DNA from 2 places in the Pseudomonas rustica genome. Region 1 is predicted to be linked to the other one. Evidence: riboswitches for the same ligand, from Rfam matches in the RefSeq annotation. Region 1 holds a riboswitch; the other holds the start of a gene.
The links. A riboswitch is a leader RNA that binds a small molecule or an ion and turns the genes downstream of it on or off. The one in region 1 is predicted to bind cobalamin.
Positions count from the first base shown of each region.

Region 2: another riboswitch for cobalamin. It lies ahead of cobO (cob(I)yrinic acid a,c-diamide adenosyltransferase); the one in region 1 lies ahead of ACP3TY_RS10445 (CbtB domain-containing protein).

Region 1 is NZ_CP188200.1:2,235,922-2,242,562, forward strand. It holds gene ACP3TY_RS10420 (acyltransferase family protein) at 1-267, shown strand, start outside; gene nfuA (Fe-S biogenesis protein NfuA) at 325-909, shown strand; gene cobM (precorrin-4 C(11)-methyltransferase) at 1,072-1,818, opposite strand; gene ACP3TY_RS10435 (cobalamin biosynthesis protein) at 1,900-2,313, opposite strand; gene ACP3TY_RS10440 (CbtA family protein) at 2,310-3,011, opposite strand; gene ACP3TY_RS10445 (CbtB domain-containing protein) at 3,023-3,220, opposite strand; cobalamin riboswitch at 3,345-3,564, opposite strand; cobalamin riboswitch at 4,535-4,746, shown strand; gene cobW (cobalamin biosynthesis protein CobW) at 4,847-5,920, shown strand; gene cobN (cobaltochelatase subunit CobN) at 5,924-6,641, shown strand, end outside.
Region 2 is NZ_CP188200.1:3,748,754-3,755,394, forward strand. It holds gene cbiB (adenosylcobinamide-phosphate synthase CbiB) at 1-550, opposite strand, end outside; gene bluB (5,6-dimethylbenzimidazole synthase) at 547-1,197, opposite strand; gene ACP3TY_RS16950 (cobyrinate a,c-diamide synthase) at 1,194-2,645, opposite strand; gene cobO (cob(I)yrinic acid a,c-diamide adenosyltransferase) at 2,642-3,253, opposite strand; cobalamin riboswitch at 3,335-3,564, opposite strand; gene ACP3TY_RS16960 (hypothetical protein) at 3,727-4,311, shown strand; gene ACP3TY_RS16965 (PQQ-dependent sugar dehydrogenase) at 4,376-5,689, shown strand; gene ACP3TY_RS16970 (C40 family peptidase) at 5,824-6,360, opposite strand; gene ACP3TY_RS16975 (C40 family peptidase) at 6,582-6,641, opposite strand, start outside.

The DNA of each region.
Region 1 (6,641 bases):
CGTTATGTCGAGCGCAGCCGCTTGCTGAAATTGCTCGGTGACTGCTCGTATTCGGTGTACCTGATGCATGTGCTGGTGCTCTCGGCGGGCGGTTTCATTGCGCGTCGCTATGGGATCAACCCGTATCTGATGTTCGTCGTCTGTGCGCTGGCGATCGGCGTTGGTTCGTGGCTGAGCTACGAATGGGTGGAAAAACGCAGTTACCGTTGGCTCAAGGCGCGGGTCGATGGCGAGCCTGACGAGAATCTTTCCCGACAAAAATACTAGGACTTTGTCCGGCGCAACGATTGGCGTAAACTGCGCCCAAGCCTGCGAGGAGTTTCCATGACCGCTATTACCATTACCGACGCCGCCCACGATTACCTGGCTGATCTGCTCTCCAAGCAGAACACCCCGGGCATCGGCATCCGCGTCTTCATCACCCAGCCTGGCACCCAGTACGCCGAAACCTGCATTGCCTACTGCAAGCCGGGCGAAGAAAAACCTGAAGACACCGCGCTGGGGCTGAAAAGCTTCACCGCGTATATCGATCACTTCAGCGAAGCGTTTCTCGATGACGCCGTTGTCGACTACGCCACCGACCGTATGGGCGGCCAGCTGACCATCAAGGCGCCAAACGCCAAAGTGCCGATGGTCAACGCCGACAGCCCGGTCAACGAGCGCATCAACTACTACCTGCAAACCGAAATCAACCCGGGGCTCGCTAGCCACGGCGGCCAGGTCAGCCTGATCGATGTGGTTGAAGACGGCATCGCCGTTCTGCAATTCGGCGGCGGCTGCCAAGGCTGCGGCCAGGCGGACGTAACGTTGAAGGAAGGCATTGAGCGCACTTTGCTTGAGCGCATTCCGGAGCTGAAGGGCGTACGCGACGTGACTGACCACACGCAGAAAGAAAACGCCTACTACTGAGTAAGGTGTTCGCTGCGAAGCTGTCATAAACCAGGCAATGCATGTTCCCGTGATGAATGCATTTGTCTGGTGCCACAAGATCAAAAGATCGCAGCCTTCGGCAGCTCCTACATTGGAATGTGTTTCCCTGTAGGAGCTGCCGAAGGCTGCGATCTTTTGCTTTCAGGGCCTGTAAAGGTGTGCATGCCCCGCGCGATACAACGATGACTCGCTAAACACCTCACTCCCCAACACCCGACCCACCAGAATCAAAGCCGTACGCCGAAACCCTTTCGCTTCAACCTTCTCGGCAATGTCCGCCAGCGTCCCCACCACCCAATCCTGATCCGGCCACGTCGCCCGGTGAATCACCGCAATCGGGCAATCCGCGCCGTAATGCGGCAGCAACTCCAGCAGAATCTTCGGCAAATGATTAACGCCCAGATGAATCGCCATGGTCGCACCGTGCTGCGCCAGACTGCCCAGCTCCTCACCCACCGGCATCGCGGTTTTATCGGCATAGCGGGTCAGAATCACGCTTTGCGAGACATCCGGCAGGGTCAGTTCCGCCCCCAGCAACGCCGCACACGCCGCCGTCGCCGTCACGCCGGGAACGATCTCAAACGGAATATTCAGCTCGCGCAGATAACGAATCTGCTCACCAATCGCGCCATACAGACTGGGATCGCCGGAATGCACCCGCGCCACATCCTGACCGTTCGCGTGCGCGGTTTTGATCAGTTCGATGATCTGTTCCAGATGCAATTCGGCGCTGTTGACCACTGTTTCAGCCTGATGACCGTCCAGCACTGCCGCCGGTACCAGCGAGCCTGCATAAATGATCACCGGACAGCTGCGAATCAGCCGCTGGCCTTTGACTGTGATCAGTTCCGGGTCGCCGGGGCCGGCGCCGATGAAGTAGACGGTCATGGTTAAATCCTGTGAAAAAGGGGCACGGCCAACACTTCAGATGAAGATTGCTCATGATCGATGGCGGGGATTATCGGGAATTTACGCAGCGCCGGCCAATGCGAAGGTGGCCTGAGCGTATTTTTGTCGGGAAATCAGCAGCTTTGCCGGTGCCTGAATCAGCTGTTCGGCGAGGGCCAGCGCGGCACTTTCGGCGACGCCGTAGCAACCGGTGCGCTCGTAAGCAATCTCGGAACGGTGGCTGAGGCGTTCCTGATAACTGGCCAGTTCTTCGCTGCTGAAGTACAGCAGCGGCAGCGCCAGTTGCGCGGCGAGCTCTTGCAAACCGGGCTCGTCGCGCTTCAGGTCGATACTGGCCAAGGCCTTGATCGCCTGCAACTCAATGCGATGCGCCTGTAACGCCTGATCAAGTAACGCGCGCAGCGTGCTGACGGGGCAGCCGCGCTGGCAACCCAGGCCGACCACGAAGGTCGGCGCTGCGCTGTCATTCGTCATGCGTGGTATTGGCCATCGCTTTTGCGGCGGAACAACCAGGCGCTGATCAGGCCAAGGGCCAGCCAGAACGCGACGTTGGTCAGCTGCGAAGCGATTTTGAACTGCGCTTCCAATGCTTCAGGAGCGAGCATCGAATGCACTTCCGGCTGCGGCGCGCCGATCACGTGCGGCACGGCGAGGATCGCCACACCGAGAACTTTCATCAGCCAGTGACGGCTGAACGCGATCAACGACAGGCCGACAGCGGTCGACGCGGCCGTGCCAATCCACCACATCTGTCGCGAAGCCAGATCAGCTGCGGCGGTGCCCGGCAGTTCTGGTGGCAGACCCAAAGTCGGCGCGAGGACGAACGTGGCGTAACCGGCCAGACCCCAGAGCAGGCCTTGCGAAGTTTTGGTGGGCGCACGGAGGGTGTAGAGACCGGCGAGCATCAGGGCGAAACCGACGGCGACCACCAGATTGCCGCCAGTGGTCGAAACCACGCGCTGCCAGCCGGGCTCCGGCTCCCAGGCTTCGGCGTCGTGGGTGTGGCCGGCCATGGCGCCTTCGGCGTGTTCATGCACGGCGACGGGTTCGGATTTTTCGAAAGTTTCCGCTTGAAGAATCAGCGGCGAGACCCAGAAGCTTTGCAGCAGGGTGAGGAGCAGGGCGGCCAAAAGCCCGGTAAAACCTGCAGTTTGCGCAATACGCTTGATCATGTCGGCAGGTCTCAGTGGCACGGGAACGCGGCGCTGTGGCGGGTATCGTGAGCGGCGTTGTGTACCGCTTCGATGTGCGAGAAACCGGCGAAGTAGACCAGGCCGGCGCCAAGGATCGACGCGAAGATCGCGGCGGTCAGGCGTTGGCTCAGTGTGGCGGTGCTGGCGATTTTGTCCGTGTTGCTGCCGGTGCTGCTGATGATCGACATGGCGCTTCCCTCTGGAGTGTCAGTGGGTGATTTGAGCGCATGAAAACCCCTGCGGGTCGGGCTCGCAGAGGTTCGAACAGCGCCCGCCCACCGCGGGTTTGTTATGTTCAGCTGCGCACGAGGTGCGCGCTGTGTGTTAAGGGCCGGTCTCCGGGCTCACGAGGGGTTGGCGTCAGGCCGACCTGCAAGCGTCTCCTTCCCATGCTTTTGGGCACAGTGGTTTTGACGCTTCGCTCGCTTACCGTTGCGGGGGCAGCACCGGACTGACATGGCTTGAGTAAAGCACATGATTCACCGGTTTCCCGTTTCACCCTGTGAAGGGCACCCGTAACAAGTTGTGTAGGAGAGCATGGGGTTGGGTTTTTAGTCAATTTTTTGGGGTGGATCCGTTGCTGCGGGTGTGGCTGGTTAGGGTTCCGCCCTTACGGCGGGTCACTTTTGCAGACGCCCAAAAGTAACCAAAACGCTTTGCCCTGACGTTCGGCCCACGCTAAGGCTCGGGTTCCTTCGCTGCGGGATTGATCCGGGGGGCAGCGCCTACGGTTTGCTTCGCTGCACCTCCTCTCGCTGTGTTTGGCTGCGCCAAACGGTCGCTGCGCTCCCACCCCCGGATCAATCCCTCCGCTCAGCCTGCCGACGGGCTCCGAGATCAAGATCAAAAGCAGGCGAGCTGACACTCGGCCTATTGAGTGGTGAGGAGCGTGGGTTTTCCGCTTTTGATTTTCGTAGGAGCAAAGCTTGCTCGCGATGACAACATACTTTCCGATGCGACCACCTGTAGGAGCTGCCGAAGGCTGCGATCTTTTGACTTTGTCTTTTAAGAGCAAGATCAAATGATCGCAGCCTGCGGCAGCTCCTACATGAGTTATCGGCTGTGCTTTTGTTCGCTGGCGAAAGCAGGCTGGCAGCCAACCCATCTTTCGAAGCAAACCCCTGTAGGAGCTGCCGAAGGCTGCGATCTTTTGATCTGCTTTGGCTTTTGATCCGGCTTTTGATTTTCAGCCCCTTCGGCAGGCCGAGTGTAGGTGTCCATCCGGGGATCAGGCGCGCAGCGCCGTGCGGCGTAGCCGCACACATCGAGAGGAGGTGCAGCGAAGCAAACCGTAGGCGATGTCCCCGGATGGACACCGTAGCGAGGGAACACTGAGCCTCAGCGAAGTGCCGTACGCCGGGGCCAAGCCTTTTCGGTTACCTTTTCGGCGTTTGGAAAAGGTGACTCGCTGTAAGAGCGAAACCGCCAGTAGCAGCAACCGCAGCAACGGATATGCTCACATAACCAAAACCCAACCCCATTGACCGGTCACCACCCGATGCGTAGCCTTGCGCATTCGAGGTTCTTCGGCCCACGCCGAAGCTAAGAAGGGAACGCGGTCAATGCCGCGGCTGCCCCCGCAACTGTGAACGGCGCTGTTCGCTGCCACGCCACTGCCAGCTCAACCCATGAGCCAGCGGGAAGGCGCAGCCAACGCCAGGCCCCGCGCCTGAACGCCGTCAGCCAGGAGACCTGCCTCGTCACAGATTCTCAATTTCAACCGGGCGGGGTGATCCGGTGGCGAACTCTCCGGGCACGCACACGCGTTGCCGGTTCTCGTCCCGTATGCCCGCCGCTTGCCAAAGGGCATACCGATGAAAACACTGGCCAAACTCCCCGTCACCATCGTCACCGGCTTCCTCGGCTCGGGCAAAACCACGCTGCTGCGGCACATGCTCGACAACGCTCAGGGCCGTCGCATCGCGGTGATCGTCAACGAGTTTGGCGAGTTGGGCATCGACGGTGAAATCCTCAAGCAATGCACCATTGGCTGCAGCGAAGAAGAAGCGGTTGGCCGCGTTTACGAACTGGCCAACGGCTGCCTGTGCTGCACCGTTCAGGAAGAATTCTTCCCGGTGATGCGCGAACTGGTCGCGCGTCGCGGCGATCTCGACCACATCCTCATCGAAACCTCGGGCCTGGCCCTGCCGAAACCATTGGTGCAAGCCTTCCAGTGGCCGGAAATCCGCAGCGCCTGCACCGTTGATGCGGTGATCACCGTGGTCGACAGCCCGGCCGTAGCCGCCGGCACCTTCGCCGCGTTTCCGGATCAGGTCGATGCGCAGCGTAAACTCGACCCGAACCTCGATCACGAATCGCCACTGCACGAGCTGTTCGCCGACCAACTGGCCAGCGCCGACCTGGTGATCCTCAACAAGGCCGACCAGACCAGCCCGGAAGACCTCGCTCGCGTTCGCGCTGAAGTCGCCGAAGAATTGCCGCCCGCCGTCAAAATCATCGAAGCCAGCAACGGTCGTGTGCCGCTCGACGTGTTGATCGGTCTCGGCGCCAGTTCCGAAGAGCACATCGACAGCCGCCACAGCCATCACGATCACCACCACGGTGAAGGCGATGACGACCACGATGACCACGATCACGACGCTTTCGATTCGATCTCCATCGAACTGCCGCAAGCCGACGAAAGTCTGCTGCTCGACGCCCTGACGCAACTGGTGGTCAAGCACGGCATCCTCCGTGTCAAAGGTTTCGCCGCCATCCCGAACAAGCCAATGCGTTTGCTGATCCAAGGCGTGGGCACGCGTTTCGACAAGCATTTCGACCGTCAGTGGGGCGCCGATGAAGCGCGCGTCACGCGTCTGGTGTTGATCGGTCAGGAACTCGACGCGGCGCAACTCGAAGCGCAACTGCGCGCCGCGCTCAGCGTTTAAACCATGCACCTGCTCAGGACTCAGCCCGGCGGTTTCGTCTCGGATGACAACATTGCCGACCTTGGCCAAACCCCCGCCGAGCTGGTGATCCTGTGCAGCGGCGACTCCAGTCTGGCGCTGCTCGCCGAAGCGGCGCAGCAGTTGCCCGAGGATTATCCGAGCCTGCGGCTGGCCAATCCGATGCAGGTACAGAATCACGCTTCGGTCGATTTGTACGTCGATGAAGTGCTGCGCCACGCCAAGGTGATTTTGATTTCGCTGCACGGCGGCATCGCCTATTGGCGGTATGGCGTCGAGCGTCTGGTCGAGTTGGCCGAACGCGGCGTGCAGGTGATTCTGGTGCCGGGCGATGACCGGCCTGATCCGGAGCTCAGCGACTTGAGCACCGTCAACGCCGAGGATCGCGACCGCCTCTGGCAGTTCTTGCGTCAGGGCGGTCTGAGCAATGCACTGGATTTCTTTCGTTGCATGGCCAACCGTTGGCTGGCCCGCGATTACGCATGGGATGAGCCGCAAACCCTGCCACGCACGGCGATTTACCACCCGACTAAAAACACCGCTGCACTGAGTGACTGGCAAGCCGAATGGCTGGCTGAGCAACCGGTCGCGGCAGTGCTGTTTTACCGCTCGCATTTGCAAGCGGCGAACACCGCGTTCATCGATGTTTTTTGCCAGCGCTTGCAGGCGGCGGGGCTTAATCCGCTGCCGATTGCGGTGGCCA
Region 2 (6,641 bases), 1.5 Mb from region 1:
CGAAACGTTCGTTGCGATAACCCCACATCGCGTCGAGCGTGTTGCTCAAGCGATAGAGCACCACGCCGGGCGCACCGGCCACGACAAACCAGAACAGTGCGGCGAACACCGCGTCGCTGCCGTTTTCCAGCACCGACTCAGTGGCGGCACGGGCGACCGCAGTGCTATCAAGTTCATCGGTCTGCCGGCTGACCAGATAGCCGACACGCTTGCGTGCTTCGTCCAGATCATCCGCACGCAACGCCGCAGCGACCGGGGCGACATGCTCGCCGAGGCTGCGCATGCCGAGGGCGCAATACAGCGCGAGAATCTCGACGATCCAACCGACATAAGGCGCCCAGGAAAACGCCGTCGCCAGCAGTGTCAGCGGCAGCACGGCGATCACCCACGCGGTGACGCCATGACTGCGCCAGCCGCGCCCTTCACCGTTGAAACGTTGCTCGATGCGCCCGGCGAAATTGCCAAACGCCACCAGCGGATGCCAGCGTTTCGGTTCACCGAGCAGCGCATCCAGCGCCACCGCGGCGACACTCAACAACGCCACACTCATTGACTCACTCCCCAATAATTTTCATACAGCAACTCATTCAGCGGCCGCGCCTGCGCCCACCCTTCGAGTACCAGCATCGGCGCCGGATAGAATTCCTTGACCGGGCCCAGACACAAAACCGCCAGCGGCTTGGCCCCTGCCGGCAGTTTCAACAACTCCGCCAGCGCTTGCGGTTCGAACAGCGAGACCCAGCCCATGCCCAAGCCTTCTGCGCGCGAGGCCAGCCACAGATTCTGAATCGCGCAGGACAACGAGGCCATGTCCATTTCCGGCAGCGTGCGGCGACCGAAGATGTGTTTTTCGCGATCATCCATCAGCGCCGCGACCAGCACTTCGGCGCAGTCGTTGATGCCTTCGACTTTGAGCTTCATGAACTCGTCGCTGCGCTCGCCGAGGGCTTCGGCGGTGCGGATGCGTTCTTCTTCGACGAGGTGCTGGATTTGGCTGCGCAGGGTTCGGTCGCTGATGCGGATGAAGCGCCAGGGCTGCATCAGGCCGACGCTTGGGGCCTGGTGGGCGGCTTCCAGAAGTCGGCGCAGCAGATCAGGTTCGACGCTGCCGCCGGTGAAATGGCGCATGTCGCGGCGTTCGGCTATTGCCCGATACACCGCTTCGCGTTCCGCCTCTGAAAATGCGTTGTCTGTCATGGCCCTTTCGCGAGCAGGCTCGCTCCCACAGGGGATCCGGTTTCTTCAGGCAATGCATCAGCTAGCCTGCCACCATCCTCAGGAGATTGAATTTCTTCAGGAAGCACATTGGCCACTGTGGGAGCGAGCCTGCTCGCGAAGGCGCCCTCAGGATCAGGCAGAAAAAGTGCAGCGACAGCCACAGGATTCGACGGAAAATAAAAGTGCACATAAGAAGCCGTCATCCGCCCCTCACGATAAACCGCCTCAGCCCCTCGCCCTCCATTGGGGCTCAACCCCCGGGCAATCGGCGTCAGCTTAGTCGTGGTCAACGAGTGATGATACGTGTGCCCACGCAACGCCCCTTCCGGCAGATCCACCGCTTGCAACGCCAACGCCGCCAGACGCTTTTGCATCACCGCATCGCCCTTGAGCAACCCGACCAGCTCAGCGCGAGTGCCTTCAACATCCGTCAACGAATCGAGCAAATACAACATCCCGCCACACTCAGCCAGCAACGGCTTCCCCGCCGCATGATGCGCACGGATCGCCGCAACCATCGCGGTGTTCTGCGACAGCGCGACGTGATGCAATTCCGGATAACCACCGGGCAAATACAGACTGTCCGCCTCAGGCAATTGCGTATCGCGGATCGGCGAGAAGAAGCTCAACTCGGCGCCCATCGCACGCAATAGATCCAGACTCGCGCCATAAGTAAAGGCGAACGCCTCATCACGGGCGACAGCAATGCGCACATTTTTCAGCAACGGCTCGACAGCAATCACGTCAGGCGCGGCAAATTCCACGGCCGGTGGCAGCGCTACCTCGCAACTACTGGCGAGCGCTTCGGCGGCGGCGTCGAGACGCACATCGAGGTCATTCAATTCGCTGGCCTGCACCAGACCAAGATGCCGGCTCGGCAGTTCGATACCGGTCTCGCGCGACAACGCGCCGTACCAACGCAAACCTTCAGTGAGACTGCCTTCGAGCAACTGCGCATGGCGCAAGGTGCCGACGCGGTTGGCCAGCACGCCAGCAAACGGCAGATCCGGCTGATACTTGGCCAAGCCCAGCGCCAACGCACCAAAGGTCTGCGCCATCGCGGTGCCGTCGATCACGCCGAGCACCGGCACACCAAAATGCCGCGCCAGATCAGCGCTGGAGGGCGTGCCATCGAACAGCCCCATCACGCCTTCGATCAAAATCAGATCCGCCTCGGCGGCGGCTTCCCACAACAGCCGACGACTTTCCTGCTCGCCGACCATCCACATATCAAGCTGATACACCGGCGCACCGCTGGCGCGTTCGAGGATCATCGGGTCGAGAAAGTCCGGGCCGCATTTGAACACGCGCACCTTGCGCCCCTGATTGCGATGCAAACGGGCGAGCGCGGCGGTGACGGTGGTCTTGCCCTGACCGGAGGCCGGCGCGGCGATAAGTACCGCCGGGCAGTGACGTGGTTGATTCAAAGTTCGACGCCTTTCTGCGCTTTGATGCCGGCCTGGAAGGCGTGTTTGAGCATGCCCATTTCGGTGACCGTGTCGCCCATTTCGATCATTTCCGGCTTGGCCGCACGACCGGTGACAATCACGTGCTGCATCGGCGGACGTGCCTGCAAATCGCTGAGCACCTGATCGAGATCGAGGTAGCCGTGCTTGAGGGCGATGTTTAACTCATCGAGCACCACCAGACCGATCGACGGATCGCGCAGCAGTTCGCGGGACACGGCCCACGCAGCTTCGGCAGCGGCGATGTCGCGCTGACGATCCTGGGTTTCCCAGGTGAAGCCCTCGCCCATCACGTGGAAGCGAACTTGTTCGGGGAAGCGGCGGAAAAACAACTCTTCACCGGTACTGTTGCGGCCCTTGATGAACTGCACCACGCCGCACTGCATGCCGTGGCCCATGGCGCGGGCGAGCATGCCGAACGCCGAACTGCTTTTGCCTTTGCCATTGCCGGTCAGCACCAGCACCAGGCCGCACTCGTCGGGAGAGTTGGCGATGCGTTCGTCGATCACGGCTTTTTTGCGCTGCATACGCGCCAGATGGCGTTCGTCGCGCTCGGGGGAATCAGTCATGGGGGAGCTCTCCGTTGAGGCTGGATAACGGCGGGCAGGCACAAGAATAGACGGCAAAAAGCCTGGCATCGCCCACCGTGATGCCGCTGGATGGATCAGGCCGGTCTCCGGGCTCATGAGCGGCATTGGCCTGGCTGCGCGCCTTCCCGCTTCTGTCGAGGCAGTGGCTCATGGCGCAGCTTTTACTCATTTACCGTTGCGGGGGCAGCGCCGGGATCGTGATCGTTCTTCGCATGAAGACAACCCTCACCGGCTTCCCTGTTTCACTCTGTCGACGTGGGTCACAGAGCACCTGAAACAAGCCGCGAAGGTTAGAGGGTTGGGGGTGGAGCGTCAATTAAAGAGGCGGCTGACGGACGATTATCTGCCGTTGATCAATTATCGGCCGGCAATCTTGTGCAAGGCTGTTACAAATGATATCAAAGAGCCATGCTTTTCCATAAAAGCAACTCACAAGAATAAGGATGATGACGATGCAAGGCATGATCATCAGCAACCCGCGCCTGGAATTCCTGCGCCCGATGCTTGAACGCTGGTTTGACTGTATCGACCGTTACAACGCCGTGCGCGGCGACAGCGACACGCCGTACTGGCATGACGAGAAAGCCAATCTCGGCTTGCTGACCGCGGCGGCGTGGATGGCCGAACTGGTCACCCTCAACGACACCGCCACGCGCAAGCAAAACGAAGACGGCGAGCGCAATGCCCGCGCCGATCTGTTCATCGCAGGGCCAGAAGACCGCGCTTACCTTCAAGCCACGCAGCGCTGGCCGCGAGTGAACAACCTCAACCTCACGCAAGCACTTCTCGACATCACCAGCGACGCCAAACGCATCAGCTTCGCCAGCGATCTCAAGCTCGGCTGCCTGTTCGTCGCCCCGCAAAAAACCCAGCAGAGTGCCAGCCCCGAAGAACTGCAGGACATGGTCGACGACTTGCAAAAGGAACATACCTGCGCGGTCGCCTGGTATTTCCCCTACGCCTACCGCAAATTGCGCAGCGAGGCCGGCAACTATCACCCCGGCATCGCCGTGCTGTTCAAAGAGGCTCGCGGCTGAGGTTGAACCATCGGGCTTGCGCCCTCCTCTATGATTAAGAACGCATTCATAGGAAAGATCAGTCATGCGCAAGCCCCAGCTCGTTTTTGTCATCGCTCTGGCCGGAGGGCTCGCCGCGTGTGGTGAAACCTCCAGCCTGCAAGTCTCCGACGGCACCGGCCCTTCGCCGAAACTGCCCGAACCGAACAAAACCCTGATCCCCACCGTGAACATCGCCCCGGCGATTGGCTGGCCCGAAGGCGGCAAACCGACAGCGGCGGCCGGTACGCAAGTCGCAGCGTTTGCCGAAGGCCTCGATCATCCGCGCTGGATGTACGTGCTGCCCAACGGTGATGTGCTGGTGGCGGAAACCAACGCCCCGCCGAAACCGGACGACAGCAAAGGCATTAAAGGCTGGGTGATGAAGAAAGTCATGGGCAAGGCCGGCGCCGGCGTACCGAGCCCGAATCGCATCACTTTGCTGCGCGACGCTGACCACGATGGCGTCGCCGAGACGCGCACGGTGTTTTTGCAGAACCTCAATTCGCCGTTTGGCATGACACTGGTTGGCAATGACTTGTACGTTGCTGACACGGATCGTTTGCTGCGCTTCAACTACGAGCCCGGCGCGACCGAGATCAAATCGCAGCCGATCAAAGTGACTGACTTGCCGGGCGGCACGCTCAACCATCACTGGACGAAAAACGTCATCGCCAGCAAGGACGGCAGCAAGCTGTACGTCACCGTCGGCTCGAACAGCAACGTCGGCGAAAATGGTCTGGATCAAGAAGAAGGCCGCGCGGCGATCTGGGAAGTGGATCGCGCGACCGGCAATCACCGGATCTTCGCTTCAGGCATCCGCAACCCCAATGGCTTGGCGTGGGAGCCTACCAGCGGCGCGCTGTGGACGGCGGTGAATGAGCGTGACGAGATTGGCAGCGATCTGGTGCCGGACTACATCACCTCGGTGAAGGACGGCGGTTTCTATGGCTGGCCGTTCAGTTATTACGGCCAGCATGTCGATGTTCGAGTGAATCCGCAGAATCTGGATCTGGTGGCCAAAGCCATCGCCCCGGATTACGCGGTCGGCCCTCACACGGCGTCTTTGGGCCTGACCTTCGCCGAAGGCAACACCTTGCCGGCGCAGTTCAAGGAAGGCGCGTTTATCGGCCAGCACGGCTCGTGGAACCGTAAACCGCACAGTGGTTATAAAGTGATTTTTGTGCCATTTACCGGCGGTAAGCCGAGTGGAACGCCGGTGGATGTGTTGACCGGTTTTCTCGACAAAGATGAGAACGCGCTGGGTCGCCCGGTGGGCGTGGTGATTGATCAGCAAGGTGGATTGCTGGTGGCGGATGATGTTGGCAACAAGGTTTGGCGAGTGTCTTCTACCAAATAACTTAGCGCCGTACACATAACAAATGTGGGAGCGAGCCTGCTCGCGAAAGCGGTCTATCAGTCGACTCAAGGGTGACTGAAACTACGCATTCGCGAGCAGGCTCGCTCCCACATTGGGGTTTTGTGTTGGCCTTATTACGGGTTACGCGCCAGATGCTCCGGCTGCAACACCCGCTTCGCGCTCAGATAAGCCTTCTGCCAATACGCCTTCGACAGACTGTCCAGCTTCACCGTGCCACCCGTGGCCGGCGCATGCACGAAGCGCCCTTCACCAACGTAAATCCCCGCATGACTGACCTGCGAACCACCATTGGTGGCGAAGAAGATCAGGTCGCCGGTCTGCAAGCCTTCCTTACCGACATTCGGCGCCTGCATCACGATCAGGTCGCGCGTGGTGCGTGGCAGGTTGATGCCCGCCGCATCGCGGTAAACAAAGCCGATCAGGCCACTGCAATCAAATCCCGAATCCGGCGTATTGCCGCCCCAGCGATACGGCGTGCCGACCAGGCCGAGCGCGCGGAACAGCACGTCTTCAGCAGCAGGCGAAAAAGATTCTGAGGGGGCGAACACGATCGGGGCGCGAACCACCGGCGCAGGGGGCGGTGTGCGACTGGCGCAAGCGCTGAGCAGCGCTGCGAAGACGATCAAAACGAGGCGGGCCGACGTGGTCATAAGCAGAACATCCTGATCTGGCTGCGGCTAATTCTGCCGATTGGGCAGAAAACAAAACCGCCCGCGTACGCACGCAGGCGGTTTGCCATCAATATAGATTCAGGATTCTAGCGGCTACGCGGCAAACTTCAAGTAAGACTTTAACTTCACCTTGTAAAGTATAGGTCTACTCCCTTGCCGTGAACCGTTTTGTCGCCGCGAACGCGGCGACAACGGGGGAATTACTTGCGAGCGGTGACCACGGTCGGGGCCATGGCGAGTGCACGCTTGGCTTCGATGAA